3 regions of the Pseudomonas sp. JE3303 genome follow, and region 1 is predicted to be linked to each of the others. Evidence: predicted binding sites of a transcription regulator. Region 1 holds the regulator's gene; each other region holds the start of a gene.

Region 1 (6,441 bases):
GCTGTTCAGGCCCAGGCGCACCAGGCGGTTACGCACCAGCACCAGTTCGCCGACCATGTTCATGATTTCGTCCAGGCGCGCGGTATCGACGCGCACCGTGGTTTCCGCTTCGCTGACCGCAGGCTTTTCGGCGCCAGGCGCACCGGCACGGGCCGGTATCCCAGGCTTGGCGACAGGGGCTGGCCTGGCTGGCGCGGCGGCCTGTGGCTTGGCGGCAGGAGCAGGCGCGGCGTTCGCCACGGCGCTGTCGGAAAACTTGCCCTTGCCATGCAGCTCATCGAGCAAGGCTTCGAATTCGTGCTCGCTGATGTGCTCGGCGGGCGCTTGGTTGCCGGTGGCCGGAGCGGCAGGCGCGGTGCTGGCTGCGGGCAGCGCATCGGCGGCAAAGGTGCCCTTGCCGTGCAACTGGTCGAGCAGTGCCTCGAACTCGTCATCGGTGATCTCGTCCCCGACAGGCGCCGCGGCGGGCGTCTTCTCGACGACAGGGCTGACGACATCGGGCACGAACTGGCCCTTGCCGTGCAGCTGGTCGAGCAGCGACTCGAACTCGGCATCGGTGATCTCGTCACCCGCGGTGGCGCCAGGCACCTCGCCTTGCAGCTGCTCGGCAGCCTGGGCCTGAGCCTTGATTGCATCGAGCGAGTCGAGCAATTGCTCGAACTCGGTGTCGGTGATGTCATCGCTGGCGGCGGGCGCCTCGATGACCGGCGCCGCTACCACAGGTGCGGCTGCGCCGGGCTCGGCAAGGCGCGCCAAGGCATCCAGCAGCTCAGGCGTGGCCGGTGTGACGGGGCTGCGTTCGCGAACCTGGCCAAACATGCTGTTGACCGTGTCCAGAGCTTCCAGGACCACGTCCATCAGTTCCGCGTCCACGCGCCGCTCGCCCTTGCGCAGGATGTCGAACACGTTCTCGGCGATATGGCAGCACTCCACCAGCTCATTGAGCTGGAGGAAGCCGGCGCCCCCTTTTACAGTGTGAAAACCGCGAAAGATCGCATTGAGCAGGTCGGCATCATCGGGCCGGCTTTCCAGCTCGACCAATTGCTCGGACAGTTGCTCAAGGATCTCGCCGGCTTCTACCAGGAAATCCTGAAGGATTTCTTCATCGGCGCCGAAACTCATCAAAGGTGCTCCCTAAAAACCAAGGCTGGACAGCAGATCGTCGACATCGTCCTGACCGGACACAACGTCTTCACGCTTATCGGCATGAATCTGCGGACCTTCACCCCGAGTCGGATGTATTTCTTGATCTTTTTCAGCACGCAGCTGCTCATGGTCATGTTCGATACCGGCAAACCGGTCGACCTGACTGGCCATCAGCACGAGCTTGAGCAGGTTGCTTTCCACATCGGTGACCAGTTGCGTCACCCGTTTGATCACCTGGCCGGTCAGGTCTTGGTAGTCCTGGGCCAGCAGAATGTCGTTGAGATGCCCGGCGACCTTGCGGTTGCCCTCCTCGCTGCGCGTCAGGAAACTGTCGACGCGCTTGGCCAGCTCACGAAACTCCGGCGCCGCGACCTCGCGGCGCATGAAGCGCTGCCAGTCGACGCTCAGTGACTGGGCCTCGGACGCCAGCGAGTTCAACACCGGCGTGCTGTCCTCCACCAGGTCCATGGTCCGGTTGGCCGCGCCCTCGGTGAGCCTGACCACGTAGGACAGGCGCTCGGTGGCATCGGTGATCTGCGACATTTCCTCGGCCTGCGGCATGCGCGGGTCGATCTGGAAACTGACGATCGCACTGTGCAGCTCGCGGGTGAGCTTGCCGACTTCCTGGTACAGGCCACGGTCGCGGGTCTGGTTGAGCTGATGAATCAGCTGCACCGCCTCGCCGAAGCGCCCCCGTTCAAGGCTCTCGACCAGTTCCTGGGCGTGTTTCTTCAGGGTCGATTCAAACTCCCCCAAAGACGATTGTGTTGACTCCATGACGCCCCCTGACGTGACTCAGCCGTTGACGCGTTCGAAGATCTTTTCGATCTTTTCTTTGAGTACTTGCGCGGTGAAAGGCTTGACCACGTAGCCGTTGACGCCGGCCTGCGCCGCTTCGATGATCTGGTCGCGCTTGGCTTCGGCCGTGACCATCAGTACCGGCAGGTGCTTGAGGCGCTCATCGGCGCGCACCTTGCGCAGCAGGTCGATACCGGACATGCCGGGCATGTTCCAGTCAGTCACGAGAAAGTCGAAATGACTGCTCTCAAGCATCGGCAGCGCGGTGGTGCCGTCGTCGGCTTCCTGGGTATTGGTGAAGCCCAGGTCACGCAACAGGTTCTTGATGATCCGCCGCATCGTCGAGAAGTCGTCAACGATGAGGATTTTCATGTCTTTGTTCAATTAGACCTCCAAGCAGTCTTAAACGCGCTCAGCGCTGAGCGCGTGCTCAATCAATTCGGCACCACAAAAAAACACTGTGAACAGTCGGTTCAACGCGCCCGCCATTCCCCGAGGCGGCTGCGCAGACGCGCTGCGCACTGGCTGTGCAACTGGCTGACACGCGACTCGCTGACCCCAAGCACCTCACCGATTTCCTTGAGGTTCAGCTCTTCGTCGTAGTACAGCGCCAGCACCAGGCGCTCACGCTCTGGCAGGTTGGCGATGGCATCGGCCAGGGCCGCCTGGAAGCGCTCGTCTTCCAGGTCACGCGAGGGCTCGACCTGGGCGCTGGCGCCGTCCTCGTGCAGGCCTTCGTGCTCGCCGTCCTGCAAAAGGTCGTCAAAGCTGAACAGGCGGCTGCCCAACGTATCGTTGAGAATCGCGTAGTAATCATCGAGACCCAACTGGAGTTCGGCCGCAACTTCGTGATCTTTAGCGTCACGGCCGGTTTTTGATTCAACGGCGCGGATCGCGTCGCTGACCATGCGCGTGTTGCGGTGCACCGAACGCGGTGCCCAGTCGCCCTTGCGCACCTCGTCGAGCATGGCCCCTCGAATGCGGATACCGGCATAGGTCTCGAAACTGGCGCCCTTGCTGGCGTCGTATTTGTTGGCCACTTCCAGGAGGCCGATCATGCCGGCCTGGATCAGATCCTCGACCTGCACACTCGCAGGCAAGCGTGCCAGCAGGTGATAGGCGATCCGCTTGACCAGAGGCGCGTAGCGTTCGACCAGCTCGTACTGGGCGTCGCGCGAAGCTTTGGGATACATCTTGAAACCGCTCGCGTTCATAACACCGGTCCTGCGCTGGTGGGTTGCACCAGGCGCTCGACGAAAAATTCCAGATGACCGCGCGGGTTGGCGGGCAATGGCCAGCTGTCGACCTTCTGCGCGATGGCCTTGAACGCCAGTGCGCATTTGGACCGAGGGAAGGCCTCGTACACGGCCCGCTGCTTCTGTACCGCCTTGCGCACGCACTCGTCGTATGGCACGGCGCCGACGTATTGCAGTGCTACGTCGAGGAAGCGGTCGGTGACCTTGGTCAGCTTGGCGAACAGGTTGCGTCCCTCCTGAGGGCTTTGAGCCATGTTGGCGAGCACTCTGAAACGATTCATCCCATAGTCACGGTTCAGCAACTTGATCAGCGCATAGGCGTCGGTGATGGAGGTCGGCTCGTCGCAGACCACCAGCAGCACTTCCTGGGCGGCGCGCACGAAACTGACCACCGAGTCGCCGATACCGGCCGCGGTGTCGATCACCAGCACATCGAGGTTGTCGCCAATCTCGCTGAAGGCCTGGATAAGGCCTGCGTGCTGCGCCGGCGCCAGATGCACCATGCTCTGGGTGCCCGAGGCGGCGGGCACGATGCGCACGCCACCCGGCCCCACCAGGAGCACGTCGCGCAGCTCGCAGCGACCCTCGATCACATCGGCCAGCGTGCGCTTGGGCGTAAGGCCCAGCAACACGTCGACGTTGGCCAGCCCCAGGTCTGCGTCCAGCAGCATGACCCGACGGCCAAGCTCAGCCAGCGCCAGCGAGAGGTTCACTGACACGTTTGTCTTGCCGACGCCACCTTTACCACCGGTTACGGCAATCACCTGTACGGGATGCATGCTACCCATGTTGTCTTATTACCTTGTCTCGCTTGAACCCGGGCCACATGAGGGATTGCGCTGTGAATGCCAGGCACTTGCCGGGCAACCCCTTGATGTAGGTTGTTTGCAATATTATGACCCTCAACCTGCTCGCCTGCCTGGGTTGTGGTAGAGATCAGCGAACATGTCGGCCATGGCCTCCTCGCTGGGCTCCTCCTGCATCTGCACACTGACCGCGCGGCTCACCAGCTGGTGACGGCGTGGCAGGTGAAGATCGTCAGGAATCCGTGGTCCGTCGGTCAGGTAGGCCACGGGAAGTTCATGACTGATGACCAGGCTCAGCACTTCGCCGAGGCTGCCTGTTTCATCGAGTTTGGTCAGGATGCAACCGGCCAGGCCACAGCGCTTGTAGCTGTGGTAGGCGGCGGTCAGCACCTGCTTCTGGCTGGTGGTTGCCAGTACCAGGTAATTGCGCGACGCAATGCCACGACCCGCCAGGGTTTCGAGTTGCATGCGCAGGGCCGGGTCGCTGGCCTGCAGGCCAGCGGTATCGATCAGCACCACGCGCTTGCGCAGCAGCGGCTCCAGCGTCTGGGCCAGGGATTGCCCCGGGTCGACGTGGGTCACCGACACACCGAGAATCCGGCCGAGGGTCTTGAGTTGCTCCTGGGCACCAATGCGGTAGCTGTCCATGCTCACCAGCGCCAGGTTCTGCGCGCCGTACTTGAGCACATAGCGAGCGGCCAGCTTGGCCAGGGTAGTGGTCTTGCCCATGCCGGCCGGACCGACCAGGGCAATCACCCCGCCCTCCTCGATCGGCTCGACTTCAGGTACATCGATCTTGCGCGCCAGGTGGGCCAGCAGCATGCGCCACATCTGGCGCGGCTCGCTGATACCGGCAGTCTGGTCAAGCAACTCGCGGGCAATCGGGCCGGACAGCCCGATGCGCTGCAGGCGGCGCCAGACATTGGCCTGCTGCGGCTGGTTGCCCTGCAGCTGGCCCCAGGCCAGCGAACCGAGCTGCACTTCGAGCAGCTCGCGCAGGCCCGACAGCTCCGAACGCATGGCATCGAACAGGCGCGGGTCGACCGGCGCTGGCGCGACAGGCGCGGCCGGAGCGTCCACGTGCGGTTCGATGAGCGGCTCGGAAGCCGTCAGCGACTGGCCGGCGAACAGCTGGCGGTTGCCCTCTTCGTTCTCGCTGCGCCCGGACAGTTCGGCCTGGGCGGTGGCGATGCGCGACTGGGTCTTGCGCAGCTCGTCTTCAAGCTCGGCATTGGGGACCCGTGGGGCCAGCGCGGACGGCGTGTAGTCCAGCGCCGCCGTCAGTTCGACACCGCCGGCAATGCGTCGGTTGCCGATGATGGCGGCATCGGAGCCAAGCTCATCGCGGACCAACTTCATGGCCTGGCGCATATCGGCGGCGAAGAAACGCTTAACTTGCATGGTGCACTACCTCAGCCGTTGGGGCCCACAGTGGCGACGATGGTCACTTGCTTGTTGTCAGGTATTTCCTGATACGCCAAAACATGCAAGTTCGGTACAGCCAGGCGGCCAAATCGCGACAGCATCGCCCTGATCGGTCCTGCGACCAGGAGGATCGCCGGCTGCCCTTGCATCTCCTGACGCTGGGAAGCCTCGATCAGCGAACGCTGAAGCTTTTCGGCCATGCTCGGCTCAAGAAGAACACCATCTTCCTGACCCTGCCCAGCCCTCTGCAGACTATTTAGCAAGATCTGTTCCAACCTTGGTTCCAAGGTGATCACAGGGAGCTCCGACTCAATGCCGACAATGCTTTGCACGATGGCGCGGCTCAATCCGACACGTACCATGGCGACCAGCGCGGCGGTATCTTGACTCCGGCCTGCGTTGTTTGCGATGGCCTCGGCAATGCTTCTGATGTCACGTACTGGCACTTGTTCGGACAACAGGGCCTGCAGGACCTTCAGCAGCCCCGACAGGGAAATGACGCCCGGCACGAGCTCCTCGGCAAGTTTCGGCGAAGCTTTGGCGAGAACTTGCAGCAGTTGCTGGACTTCTTCGTGGCCAATGAGCTCGTGGCAGTGCTTGTACAGGATCTGGTTCAAGTGAGTGGCGACAACCGTGCTCGCATCGACCACCGTGTATCCCAGCGACTGGGCCTGGCTGCGCTGGCCGACATCGATCCACACCGCCTCCAGGCCAAAGGCCGGATCGCGCGCGGCGATACCATTGAGCGTGCCGAACACCTGACCCGGGTTGATGGCCAGCTCGCGGTCCGGGTAGATCTCGGCTTCGGCCAGGATCACCCCCATCAGCGTCAGGCGGTAGGCGCTCGGCGCCAGGTCGAGGTTGTCGCGGATATGCACCGTGGGCATCAGGAAGCCCAGGTCCTGGGAGAGCTTCTTGCGCACCCCCTTGATCCGCGCCAGCAGTTGCCCACCCTGGTTGCGGTCGACCAGCGGGATCAGCCGGTAGCCGACCTCCAGGCCGATCATGTC
Region 2 (6,441 bases), on a different contig from region 1:
GCTCGGCGACCTGCAGAAGCTGCCCATGTCGCTCAAGGTCCTGCTGGAAAACCTGTTGCGCTGGGAGGATGGCAAGACCGTCACCGGCGACGACCTGCGCGCGCTCGCCGAATGGCTCAAGGCGCGCCGCTCCGATCGTGAGATCCAGTACCGCCCCGCCCGGGTGTTGATGCAGGACTTCACCGGCGTCCCGGCGGTAGTCGACCTGGCGGCGATGCGCGCGGCCATGGCCAAGGCCGGTGGCGACCCGCAGCGCATCAATCCGCTGTCGCCGGTCGACCTGGTGATCGACCACTCGGTGATGGTCGACCGCTATGCCAGCCAGCAGGCATTCGCCGCCAACGTTGACATCGAGATGCAACGTAACGGCGAGCGCTACGCCTTCCTGCGCTGGGGCCAGAGCGCCTTCGACAATTTCCGCGTGGTGCCGCCGGGCACCGGCATCTGCCATCAGGTCAACCTGGAATATCTGGGCCGCACCGTGTGGACACGTGAGGAGGATGGCCGCACCTATGCCTTCCCCGACACGCTGGTGGGCACCGACTCTCACACCACCATGATCAACGGGCTCGGCGTGCTGGGCTGGGGAGTAGGCGGCATCGAGGCGGAAGCGGCCATGCTTGGCCAGCCGGTGTCGATGCTCATCCCCGAAGTGATCGGCTTCAAGCTGACCGGCAAGCTGCGCGAAGGCATCACCGCCACCGACCTGGTGCTGACAGTGACGCAGATGCTGCGCAAGAAGGGTGTGGTCGGCAAGTTCGTCGAGTTCTACGGCGATGGCCTGGCCCAATTGCCGCTCGCGGACCGCGCTACCCTCGCCAACATGGCACCGGAATACGGCGCGACCTGCGGGTTCTTCCCGGTCGACGAGGTGACCCTGGAGTACCTGCGCCTTTCGGGGCGCCCGGATGAAACGGTGCAATTGGTCGAGGCCTATTGCAAGGAGCAGGGTCTGTGGCGCCTGCCCGGCCAGGAACCGGTGTTCAGCGATTCGCTGGGCCTGGACATGGGCGAAGTGGTCGCCAGCCTGGCGGGGCCGAAGCGGCCCCAGGACAGGGTCGCGCTGCCCGATGTGGGGAAGGCCTTCGACGGTTTCATGGGCCTCCAGCCCAAGCCGCAGAGCAAGGAAGTCGGCCGCCTGGAAAGCGAGGGCGGTGGCGGCGTGGCAGTCGGCAATGCCGACCAGGCCGGAGAAGTCAGCTTCGAGCATGGCGGCAAGCATCACTCGCTGCACGACGGCGCCGTGGTCATTGCCGCGATCACCTCCTGCACCAACACCTCCAACCCGAGCGTGATGATGGCGGCAGGCCTGGTAGCGAAGAAGGCCGTGGAAAAAGGGCTGCAGCGCAAGCCATGGGTCAAGAGTTCGCTGGCTCCTGGCTCCAAGGTGGTGACCGACTACTATGCGGCCGCCGGTCTCACCCCCTATCTGGACCAACTGGGCTTCGACCTGGTCGGCTATGGCTGCACCACCTGCATTGGCAACTCGGGGCCGCTGGACGACGCCATCGAGAAGGCCATCAGCAGCGCCGACCTCACCGTGGCCTCGGTGCTCTCGGGCAACCGCAATTTCGAAGGCCGGGTACACCCGCTGGTGAAAACCAACTGGCTGGCATCGCCGCCCCTGGTAGTGGCCTATGCCCTGGCCGGCAGCGTGCGCATCGACCTCTCCAGCGAGCCCCTGGGCACGGGCACCGATGGCGAGCCGGTCTACCTGCGTGACATCTGGCCAAGCCAGCAGGAAATCGCCGACGCCGTGGCGCGCGTCGACACGACGATGTTTCACAAGGAATACGCCGAGGTCTTCGCCGGTGATGAGCAATGGCAAGCGATCGAAGTGCCGCAAGCCGCGACCTATGTCTGGCAGGACGATTCCACCTACATCCAGCATCCGCCCTTCTTTGACGCCATTGGAGGCCCACCGCCGAGTATCGGCGACGTCGACCAGGCGCATATCCTGGCGCTGCTTGGTGATTCCGTGACCACCGACCACATTTCCCCGGCAGGCAACATCAAGGCCGACAGCCCGGCGGGCCGCTACCTGCGCGACAAGGGCGTCGAGCCCCGCGACTTCAACTCCTATGGCTCGCGCCGGGGCAACCATGAAGTAATGATGCGCGGCACGTTCGCCAACATCCGCATTCGCAACGAGATGCTTGGCGGCGAAGAGGGCGGCAATACCGTGCACGTGCCCAGCGGCGAAAAACTGGCAATCTATGATGCCGCCATGCGCTACCAGGCAGAAGGCACGCCATTGGTGGTGATCGCCGGCCAGGAATACGGCACCGGTTCCAGCCGCGACTGGGCCGCCAAGGGCACCAACCTGCTGGGGGTCAAGGCGGTTCTCGCCGAGAGCTTCGAGCGCATCCACCGCTCCAACCTGGTCGGCATGGGGGTCCTGCCCCTGCAGTTCACGTCCGGACAGAACCGCAAGAGCCTGGCCCTGACCGGCAAGGAGCGCGTCGACATACTCGGCCTGAGCGATGCGCACATCCGGCCCGGGATGAGCCTGCCCCTGCGTATCACTCGCGAAGATGGCCAGCAGGAGCAGATAGAGGTGCTCTGCCGCATCGATACGCTCAATGAAGTCGAGTACTTCAAGGCCGGTGGGATCCTGCATTATGTACTGCGGCAGTTGATAGCTGCCTGACCCTCCCGCCCTCCCGCTGCAGGGGCGGCTTGATGCCGCCCCTGCCCAGTAGTCCGCACAAATATTCCCTCAATAAAAACAAGGTTGTGCCGATACCTCTGGAAAGACCTGCGGATTGAACTACAGATGCGTAACAACCAACCGATTACTCAGCGCGAACGGACTTTCCCTGCCCAACAGCGGTTGATTTCCACCACCAACTCCAAGGGTGTGATCACCTATTGCAACGATGACTTTGTCGATATCAGCGGCTTCACGCGGGATGAGCTGATCCATGCGCCGCATAACCTGGTGCGTCACCCGGATGTACCGTCCGCGGTGTTCGAGCATATGTGGAGCACCTTGAAACAGGGCCAGCCCTGGATGGGCGTGGTCAAGAACCGCTGCAAGTCGGGCGATCACTACTGGGTAAACGCGTACGTCACGCCTGTGTTCGAAAACAACCAGGTCGCAGGCTTTGAATCGGTGCGGATCAAACCCACCGCCGAACAGATCCGCCGCGCCGAAGCGCTGTACCAGCGTTTGAACCAGGGCAAGCCTGCGGTGCCGCGCCGTGATCGGTGGCTGCCGGTACTGCAGGACTGGCTGCCGTTCATCCTGGTCAGCCAGATCGGTTTCGTGATCGGCAACTGGATTGGCCATTCCTGGGGCTTTGCCTTGGCCGCGGCGCTGTCCGTACCGCTCGGCCTGCTGGGCCTTGGCTGGCAGCAGCGCGGTCTCAAGCGCCTGCTGCGCCTGGCCGACCAGACTACCTCCGACCCGCTTATCGCGCAGATGTATACCGACAGCCGGGGCGTGCAGGCTCGCCTGGAAATGGCCATGCTCAGCCAGGACGCACGCATGAAGACCTGCCTGACTCGCTTGCAGGACAGCGCCGAGCACCTCAACGCGCAGGCTCGCCAGTCCGATACCCTTGCCCACAACAGCTCGACGGGCCTTGAGCGCCAGCGGGTCGAAACCGAGCAGGTCGCCGCAGCGGTCAACCAGATGGCCGCCACCACCCAGGAGGTGGCCAGCCATGTACAGCGCACCGCCGATGCCACGCAGCAGGCCAATCGGTTGACCAGCCAGGGCCGTGAAATCGCCGGTGAAACCCGCGCGGCCATACAGCGCCTGTCAGCGGCCGTGGGCGAAACGGGTCAGACCGTGACCCAGCTGGCCCGTGACAGTGATGAAATCGGCGGGGTGGTCGATGTGATCAAAGGCATCGCTGACCAGACAAACCTGCTGGCTCTGAACGCCGCCATCGAGGCCGCGCGTGCTGGCGAAATGGGACGCGGCTTTGCCGTGGTCGCCGATGAAGTCCGTCAGCTGGCCCAGCGCACGGCTGAGTCCACTGGTCAGATCCATGGCCTGATCGCCAAACTGCAGCAGACCGCCAGCAACGCCGTGCAGACCATGGAAGCCGGGCATCGCCAAGCCGAGGAAGGCGTGGCGCGGGTAATGGAAGCGGACCAGGCACTGGCCGGGATCAGCGATGCGGTTGCCAATATCACCGACATGACGACCCAGATCGCCGCTGCCACCGAGGAACAGACGGCCGTGGCGGATGAGATCAGCCGCAATATCACGACCATTGCCGAGCTGGCCGATCATACGTCCGAGCAGGCCCAGCATTCGGCGCAGCTCAGTGAAGAACTGACGCGTACAGCGACCAGCCAGTATTCGCTGGTGGAGCGGTTCAACCGGTAGCCACGCGGCTACCTTCCACCTACCACTCCAGGCTCAACCTGCTCTCGAAGCAGCGCTCATCGCCGGTCAGCGGATCCTTGAACCTGAGGCTCTTCGCCAGCAGCTTGAGCGGCCTGGAGTAGTCATCTTCGACCTTGCGCAGCTCGGGGTAGAACGGGTCGTTGCAGATCCCGGCACCCAGGGCGCTCATGTGGACGCGCAATTGATGGGTCTTGCCCGTCACCGGCGACAGACCATAGCGCCACCACTCGCCGTTGCGCTCGAGCACCTCGGCCACGGTCTCGCTGTTGGCGATGCCAGGCACTTCCTGCATGCGGAAGAAGGGCTCGCCGTGGACCAGCCTGCTCTTGTGCACCAGAGGAAACTCAAGCGCTGGCAAGGCACCGGCAATCGCCTGGTAGCGCTTGTCGATCTGGCGGTTGGGAAACAGCGACTGATAGGCGGAGCGACTTTGGGGGTCGGCTGAAAACAGCACCAACCCTGCGGTATGCCGATCGATCCGGTGCAAGGGCACCAGGTGCGGGTTGTCGAGACGGCGGATCAGGCGGCGCAGAAGAGTCTGCTCTACATACTCGCCTGTCGGCGTCACGGGCAGAAAATGCGGCTTGTCAGCCACCACCAGATGCTCATCGGCATACAGGATCGTCTCCTCTACCGGTATCGCCTTCTCGTTCGGCACTTCGCGGAAATAGTGGATTCTCAGACCCTGACGGTATGGCAGGTCGATGCTGATGGCCTGCCCCGATGCATCGAGCACACGTGCGCGGGCGATGCGGTCCAGCCACTGCTCGCGGCTGATGGCCTTGAAGTGATCGCACAGGCAATCAAGCACCGTCGCCCAGTTGCCGGGCGGCAGGCAAAGGGTGCTGGCCTGGTGACGTGCCGGATCGAAAGGGGAAGTCATGGCAAGGCTCGTGGAATCGGGCCGGGCATTATCCTCCAAAGGACGCCCGTTCAACCAGCGTGGGCGGCCATTTCGCTGTATTCCTTGAGCCAGCGCAGCACTTGCACAGCCTCCCACCGGCTGGGATCGTACAGGGCGTAGATAAGCCCCTCGTAGCCCACCACGTCGAGTGGCCGATGGTAGCCGGCGCGCTGGAACGACGCTTCGATCTCGGCGAAACAGGTATTGAAGTGCACCTTGCCAAATGGCGTCTTGCCCTCGGTGACCAGGCCGTCAAGACGGAGTTCGAGCACCGCATCGCGTAGCAGGTCGGGAGACATGCGATTGACGCTGTACTTCAGTTGTTCGACATTGACCATCATTCCCGCTCCACCCGCATACTGTATCGATATACAGTGTAGGGCGCGTCACCCATGCCGTCAAACTCCGGGTGACGACTTTCAGCGAAGGAAGGCCACTACCTGCTCCGCATCGAACGGCCAGCTCAGCTCCCCCCCCGTGTCGCAGCGGCGCAGCACCGGGATGGTCAGCGAATAGCGCTCGTACATCGCCTCGTGTTCGGCGATGTCGACCAGCTCCACCAGCAGGCCATGCTCGACGAACGGCATCAGCAGTGCCTCCGCCACTTCGCACAGGTGGCACCCCAGGGTACCAAACAGTTGGCATTCAGGAAGCATGGGCATGGTGTCCGCAGTGCCAGGGGATGGATACTCATTCTAGGTCCGGGCGGCGCGGGTTGCACGCCGGTCGGGTGCCGGCTCAGTCCTGGCTGGTGGCGCCGATGCGGTGGATCGACAGGTCCGCGCCATGAAACTCCTCCTCCTGGCTCAGGCGCAGGCCATGCAGCAGCTTGATCAGGCCATACACCGCGAAGCCCCCGGCCAGTGCAAGCAACACTCCGGCGACGCTGCCCAGCAACTGGCTGGCCAGGCTGACGCCACCTGACCCACCCAACGCGGTCTGGCCGAAAATCCCACAGGCGATCCCACCCCAGACCCCGCACATCCCGTGCAACGGCCAGACACCCAGCACGTCATCGAGCTTCCAGCGATTCTGCGCCGCGGTGAACGTCCAGACGAACAGCACGCCTGCGGCCAGCCCGGTCGCCAGCGCACCGACCGGATGCATCACATCGGAGCCGGCACAGATCGCGACGAGTCCGGCCAGCGGACCGTTGTGCAGAAACCCCGGGTCA
Region 3 (6,441 bases), on a different contig from region 1:
CCGCACCCGTGGTAGTGACTGCCCTGGCCATGCCGCTGACCTATTCGATCGCCAACGGCATCGCTTTCGGATTCATCGCCTGGACTGCCATCAAGCTGCTCTCCGGTCGCTACCGTGACCTGAATCCTGCGCTGGTGATCCTGTCCATTCTCTTTGTCATCAAGCTGGGCTGGTTCAACGCATGAGTGCTGTCTTCGACCCTTCGAGCTATTCCGAGCAACTGGCCGCCAAGGTCGAGCGCCTGCGCGGCCTGCTGGCGCCTTTCGATGCGCCGGAGCCTGCCGTGTTCGACTCGCCTCGCGAACATTACCGGCTGCGCGCCGAGTTTCGCCTGTGGCGCGAAAACGAGCAACGCCACTACGCGATGTTCGCCCCAGGGGACAAGTACACGCCGATCCTGATCGACGACTTCCCTATCGCCAGCCTGCAGATCAACGACCTGATGCCACGCCTGAAGGCCGCCTGGCAAGCCAGCCACGCGCTGAGCTTCAAGTTGTTCCAGGTAGAGTTCCTGACCACCCTCGCGGGCGACGCGATGATCACCCTCTGCTACCACCGTCCGCTGGACGAGGCATGGGAAGCCGAAGCACAGCAGTTGTCCGCCGAGTTGGGCGTGAGCATCATCGGCCGCTCGAAGGGCAAGCGCGTGGTGATAGGCCGCGACTACGCCGTCGAATCGCTCGATGTTGCCGGGCGTACATTCCGCTATCGCCAGCCAGAGGGTGCTTTCACCCAGCCCAACGGCACGGTGAACGAGAAGATGCTTGGCTGGGCCTACGAGGCGCTGGGCGAGCGCGATGACGACCTGCTGGAGTTGTACTGCGGCAATGGCAACTTCACCCTGCCCCTCGCGACCCGAGTGCGCAAGGTGCTGGCCACCGAGATCAGCAAGACCTCGGTGAATGCCGCGCTGCACAACCTGGATGACAACGGCGTCGACAACGTGCGCCTGGTGCGCCTGTCGGCCGAAGAGTTGACCGAGGCCCTCAACGAGGTGCGGCCTTTCCGCCGCCTGGAAGGGATCGACCTCAAAAGCTACGACTTCGGCAGCGTGTTCGTCGACCCGCCCCGTGCCGGGATGGACCCGGACACCTGCGAGCTGACCCGCCGCTTCGAGCGCATCCTGTACATCTCCTGCAACCCGGAGACGCTGGCGGCCAACATTGCCCAGCTGCAGGACACGCACCGGGTTGAGCGGTGCGCGGTGTTTGATCAGTTCCCATATACGCACCATATGGAAAGCGGAGTGCTGCTGGTCCGGCGGTAACCCATTCACCGCGCCGCTGCTATTCGCTGGCAAGTCAGCAGATCGCAGTGGCGCGGTCTTGCATCAGAAATCGAAGAACACCGTCTCCCCCTCCCCCTGGATCCGGATATCGAACCGGTACGCCGTCTTCCCTTCCACCTCGCACCGCCGTGCAACCAATGTCTCGCGCCGCTGCGGCTGCTCGATCAGATTCAACACCGGGCACCTTGCGTTGGCCTCGGCCTCGTCTTCGAAGTACAGCCGCGTGTGCAAGTGGATATTGATCCCCCGGGCAAACAGGCTGACGTTGATATGCGGTGCCATCGGCATGCCTGCGGCATTGGTCACCACGCCTGGCTTGACCGTGTGCAGCGCCCACTCGCCCGCATCGAAGGTGGTGGCCGTGCGGCCAAAGCTGTTGAAGTCGTTCTCGGGGTTGTAGTCGTCGACGTACTGGCCTGCAGCATCGGCCTGCCAGAACTCCAGAAACGAATCACGCACCAGGTGGCCGTTTCCGTCATAGACATGGCCGATCAGCACGATGTGCTCGCCAGCCGCGTCACGCTGGGCCAGGCGGTTCCAGATCTCGCGGTCGCGGGGTGGATTGCCCGCCGCTTCAAGGGCCAGGCCGATGTGCACATAGGGGCCAGCGGTCTGCGAAGGGGTTTCGGGCAGCAGTTCGATAGGCATGACGGGCCTCCTCAGCAGTTTTCGAAGTGGGTCTGGCGCTGGCCGCGCAGGACGATATCAAAGCGGTAGGCCAGGCAATCCATCGGGTTGGCGTTGCTCATGTCGAGCTTGGCGATCAGTTGCTGCACCGCCTCAGGGTTGGCGATGGACTTGACGATCGGGCACATGGGGATGAGCGGGTCGCCTTCGAAATACAGCTGGGTGATCAGGCGGGTTGCAATCGACGGGCCGCTGACCGAGACGTGGATATGCGCCGGACGCCAGTCGTTAGGACCGTTGCGCCATGGGTAAGGGCCGGGCTTGATGGTGCGGAAGCTGTAATAGCCCTGGCTGTCCGTGAGGGTGCGGCCTACACCGCCGAAATTGGGGTCAAGCGGGGCCAGGTAGCGGTCGTTCTTGTGGCGGTAGCGGCCACCGGCGTTGGCTTGCCACATTTCCACCAGGGTGTTGGGCACAGGCTTGCCGAACTGGTCGCACACGCGTCCGGCAACGATGATGCGCTCGCCGATCGGCAGGCCACCATTGTTGAAGTTGAGAAGCAGGTCGTTGTCGTGGGGGCCGAAGCCCAGGTGCGAGAAGTTGGGGCCGGTGCTCTCACTGATCGACTGGGGAATGCTGACCAGTGCCTGGCGCGGGGAGCGCATCGTCGAGGTCTTGTAGTCAGGGGTCAAGGCCTTGGGGTGCCAGTTGCGATCGCGGATCACAAAGCGGCTGGTGTCCTGGGCAGGCATTCCGGTTTCCTCTCTCTTGGAATTATCGGGTCGCCTGTGCGTGGCAGGCGAGCGTGCAGTTTCGGACAAGTAGCGGGAGCTGAATACTGAAAACCGCTGTCGCATGCATAACCAAACGGTTATGTCGCCTGTACCCGCCTCCCGTGGGTGCCATGGCTGGACTAATCTTTGTTCCATATTTCCTGATGCGGGAGAGCATCCATGCAATGGCGAAAAGGCAGGCGTAGCGACAATGTGGTCGATGCCCGTGGGGAGGGCGGTGGCGGCATGCGCTTCGGCGGCGGCAAGGGCTTGGGCATCGGTGCCATCCTGCTGATCGTCGGGATCGGCTGGATTACCGGACAGGACCCCTTGCAGATTCTTGGCCAGCTTACCGGGCAGATGCAACAGCAGGGTGCGACCTCCGGCCCCAGCGGCCAGGCGCCACCGGCCAACGATGAGCAGGCCGAGTTCGTTGCGTCGGTGCTGGGCGACACCGAGGACACCTGGAAGGCGCTGTTCGCCCAGGGCGGCCGCCAGTACCGCGATCCGACCCTGGTGCTGTTCAGCGGTCAGGTGAATTCAGCCTGCGGCTTTGCCTCCTCGGCCGTAGGCCCGTTCTACTGCCCTGCCGACCAGAAGGTCTACCTGGACATGACCTTCTTCCGCGAGATGGAACAACGCTTCTCCGCCGCAGGCGACTTCGCCCAGGCCTACGTGATTGCCCATGAGATCGGCCACCATGTGCAGACGCTGCTCGGCGTCTCGAAGCAGGTGGAGGCTGCCCGCCAACGAGGCCAGCGCATGGAGGGCACCAACGGTTTGCTGGTACGCCAGGAGCTGCAGGCCGACTGCCTGGCCGGCGTCTGGGCTTTCCAGGCGCAGAAACGCCTGAACTGGCTGGAACCGGGTGACGTGGAAGAAGCCCTCAACGCCGCCAATGCCATTGGCGATGACCGCTTGCAGCAACAAGGCCAGGGGCGCGTCGTACCGGATTCCTTTACCCACGGCACTTCCGCGCAGCGGGTGAAATGGTTCAAGACCGGCTTTGCTACAGGAGAGGTGACCGATTGCGATACGTTCAGCGCCCGGGGCCTGTAACAGAAGGCAATTAAGCAAAAAAAGCGTTTCAGCTTCCGCGATACCCGCCGATAACCCATGCACGAAATCAGCGGGCTCTCAAGAAAGACAACGTCCGCCAGATCAAGATCAAGTGAGCGAACAATTTCTGGAGAGCGTGCATGAACAGCTGGTTTGCCAACATCAGCGTCAACCTCAAACTGGGACTGGGCTTCGGCCTGGTGCTCGTGCTGACCGGGCTGCTGGCCCTGACGGGCTGGAACAGCCTGGGCAGCCTCATCAACCGCAGCAACTGGATGGGCGACATCGGTCAGCTCAACAATGACCTGACCAACATGCGCATCACGCGCCTGCAGTACATGCTGACCAACGGCGACGACGCTGCGGCGGCTGCCGTCAAGGTCAAGCTCGACACCTTCGGCGCGCAACAGCAGAAGTTGCTTGCCAGCTTCACCAGCCCCGAGAACGTCAAGCTGCTGCGCGAGCTGGGCGATGTGATCGGCCAGTACCAGGTCTCCCTGGAAAAGATGCGTGCTGGGTACAAAAGCCGCCAGGCGGTTCGAGACAACATGATGCAGATCGCGAACCGCGCCGACCAGGCACTCGATGCCCTTGGCCGGAGCGTGCTCGATCAGCCTGAAAGCGATGCGGTCCGTCTGCAGCAGTACCAGGTGATCAGCACCGCGAAGCAACAGCTGAGCCAGGCCCGTCTCGAAATCCGCAGTTATATCGCCGACGCCAGCGCCAGCGCAGAGCAGGCCGCACTCACCCAGCTGGAAACCGCCTTGGTGGGTATCGACGTCCTCAAGCAGCAATTGCCCAATGAAGCCGCCCGTGTACAGCAGTTCGAGAATGAAATGGTGGCCTTGCGCGATTCCCTGCGCCAGTTCCGCGATGCCCTTGCGGTCATTGCCGAAGCTCGCCAGGAAATGACCGTTGAAGGCGCGGCCATCGTCAAGATCAGCGACCAGCTGTACAAGATCCAGCTCGACCGCCGGGACAGCGAAAGCGCCGAGGCCCGTACGCTGCAGATCATCGCCACCTTGCTGGCCTTGCTGTTCGGCGTATTGGCTGCCGTCCTGATCACCCGCCAGATTACCCGCCCACTGCGCGAAACCCTGGAAGTCGTGGAAAAGATCGCCGCCGGCGACCTGACCCATGACGTGCGCGTCACTCGCCGCGACGAACTGGGCGTGCTGCAACAAGGCATCGCACGCATGGGCACTACCCTGCGCGACCTGATCTCCGGTATTCGCGATGGCGTTACCCAGATCGCCAGCGCCGCCGAAGAGCTGTCGGCGGTTACCGAGCAGACCAGCGCCGGGGTCAACAGCCAGAAGGTCGAAACTGACCAGGTCGCTACTGCCATGCACGAAATGGCCATGACCGTGCAGGAAGTCGCGCGCAACGCCGAGCAGGCCTCGCAGGCCGCGACCGAAGCCGATGGCCAGGCGCGTACCGGCGACCGAGTCGTGGGCGAAGCGATCAGCCAGATCGAACGCCTGGCGCAGGAGGTCAAACGCTCCACCGAAGCCATGGAGCTGCTGCAGCAGGAAAGCCAGAAGATCGGTAGCGTCATGGACGTGATCAAGTCAGTGGCCGAGCAGACCAACCTGCTGGCGCTCAATGCCGCCATCGAGGCGGCCCGTGCCGGCGAGGCCGGGCGCGGCTTCGCGGTGGTGGCTGATGAAGTGCGCGGGCTGGCCCAGCGCACGCAGAAGTCCACCGAAGAAATCGAAGAGCTGGTCGCCAGCCTGCAGAACGGCACCCAGCAGGTGGCCAATGTGATGCTGGGCAGCCGCACCCTGACCGACAGCAGCGTCGAGCTCACCCGCAAGGCCGGTGCCTCGCTGGAAAGCATCACGCGCACGGTGTCGAACATCCAGTCGATGAACCAGCAGATCGCCGCAGCCGCGGAACAGCAGAGTGCCGTTGCCGAGGAGATCACCCGAAGCATCCTGAATGTGCGCGATGTGTCGGAACAGACCTCCGCGGCGAGTGAAGAGACAGCCGCCTCCAGCGTCGAACTGGCGCGGCTTGGAAATCAGCTACAGACCATGGTCAGCCATTTCCGCGTCTGACCGCTGAATCCTGGGGCCGTTTCGCGGCCCCAGTCCCTTCTCTTACCTGACCACCATCCCGACCCCACGCCCGCGCGGATCCGACGCGGTCTCCAGCGCCGTGCCCTTCACCCGGATCGCCTGGATGTCGCCCATCTCCCAGCCTTGGTCCTCCAGGGTGTAGCCCATCTTCTTCAGCTCCTCGGCCACCTTGCCGGTCAGTGGCGCGAAGGCATCGAAGTAGATCGTGTCCTTGGGCAGCAACTGATGGTGCACGCGCTGCGCCGCCACGGCTTTCTCAAGCGGCAGGTTGTAGTCGTAGAGATTGTTCATGACCTGGAAGATCGAGGTGAAGATCCGCGAACCGCCTGGAGTGCCCAGCACCAGGGTCACTTGGCCGTCCCGGGTGACCAGGGTCGGACTCATCGACGAAAGCATGCGCTTGCCCGGCGCGATGGCATTGGCATCCCCGCCAACCACACCGAAAGCGTTGGCCACGCCCGGCTTGGCGCTGAAGTCGTCCATTTCGTCATTGAGCAGGAAGCCGGCACCCTTGACCACCACTCCGCTGCCATAGTCCAGGTTGAGCGTGTAGGTGTTGCTCACCGCATTGCCCTGTTTGTCGACGATCGAGAAGTGCGTGGTCTGGTGGGGC

What was found. The regulator FliA, encoded in region 1, starts transcription of late flagellar genes. The targets are predictions, from matches to a motif close to CTAAAGTTTNNNNNNNNNNNGCCGNTAA.
Region 2: a site for FliA is predicted at 2,719-2,746, ahead of AC0ZZU_RS13290 (methyl-accepting chemotaxis protein). Genes of this name have one in related genera too.
Region 3: a site for FliA is predicted at 3,774-3,801, ahead of AC0ZZU_RS19355 (methyl-accepting chemotaxis protein). Genes of this name have one in related genera too.

What each region holds. Positions count from the first base shown of each region.
Region 1 covers NZ_JBWGIF010000014.1:78,056-84,496, reverse strand. The annotation lists gene AC0ZZU_RS19840 (chemotaxis protein CheA) at 1-1,122, opposite strand, end outside; gene AC0ZZU_RS19835 (protein phosphatase CheZ) at 1,135-1,923, opposite strand; gene AC0ZZU_RS19830 (chemotaxis response regulator CheY) at 1,942-2,316, opposite strand; gene fliA (RNA polymerase sigma factor FliA) at 2,418-3,158, opposite strand; gene fleN (flagellar synthesis regulator FleN) at 3,155-3,988, opposite strand; gene flhF (flagellar biosynthesis protein FlhF) at 4,103-5,407, opposite strand; gene flhA (flagellar biosynthesis protein FlhA) at 5,419-6,441, opposite strand, start outside.
Region 2 covers NZ_JBWGIF010000008.1:155,569-162,009, reverse strand. The annotation lists gene acnA (aconitate hydratase AcnA) at 1-2,650, shown strand, start outside; gene AC0ZZU_RS13290 (methyl-accepting chemotaxis protein) at 2,777-4,342, shown strand; gene AC0ZZU_RS13285 (pseudouridine synthase) at 4,362-5,246, opposite strand; gene AC0ZZU_RS13280 (transcriptional regulator) at 5,297-5,605, opposite strand; gene AC0ZZU_RS13275 (glutaredoxin family protein) at 5,687-5,923, opposite strand; gene AC0ZZU_RS13270 (ammonium transporter) at 6,006-6,441, opposite strand, start outside.
Region 3 covers NZ_JBWGIF010000013.1:208,737-215,177, forward strand. The annotation lists gene AC0ZZU_RS19330 (NCS2 family permease) at 1-185, shown strand, start outside; gene trmA (tRNA (uridine(54)-C5)-methyltransferase TrmA) at 182-1,267, shown strand; gene pcaG (protocatechuate 3,4-dioxygenase subunit alpha) at 1,331-1,936, opposite strand; gene pcaH (protocatechuate 3,4-dioxygenase subunit beta) at 1,948-2,667, opposite strand; gene ypfJ (KPN_02809 family neutral zinc metallopeptidase) at 2,869-3,747, shown strand; gene AC0ZZU_RS19355 (methyl-accepting chemotaxis protein) at 3,888-5,807, shown strand; gene ggt (gamma-glutamyltransferase) at 5,850-6,441, opposite strand, start outside.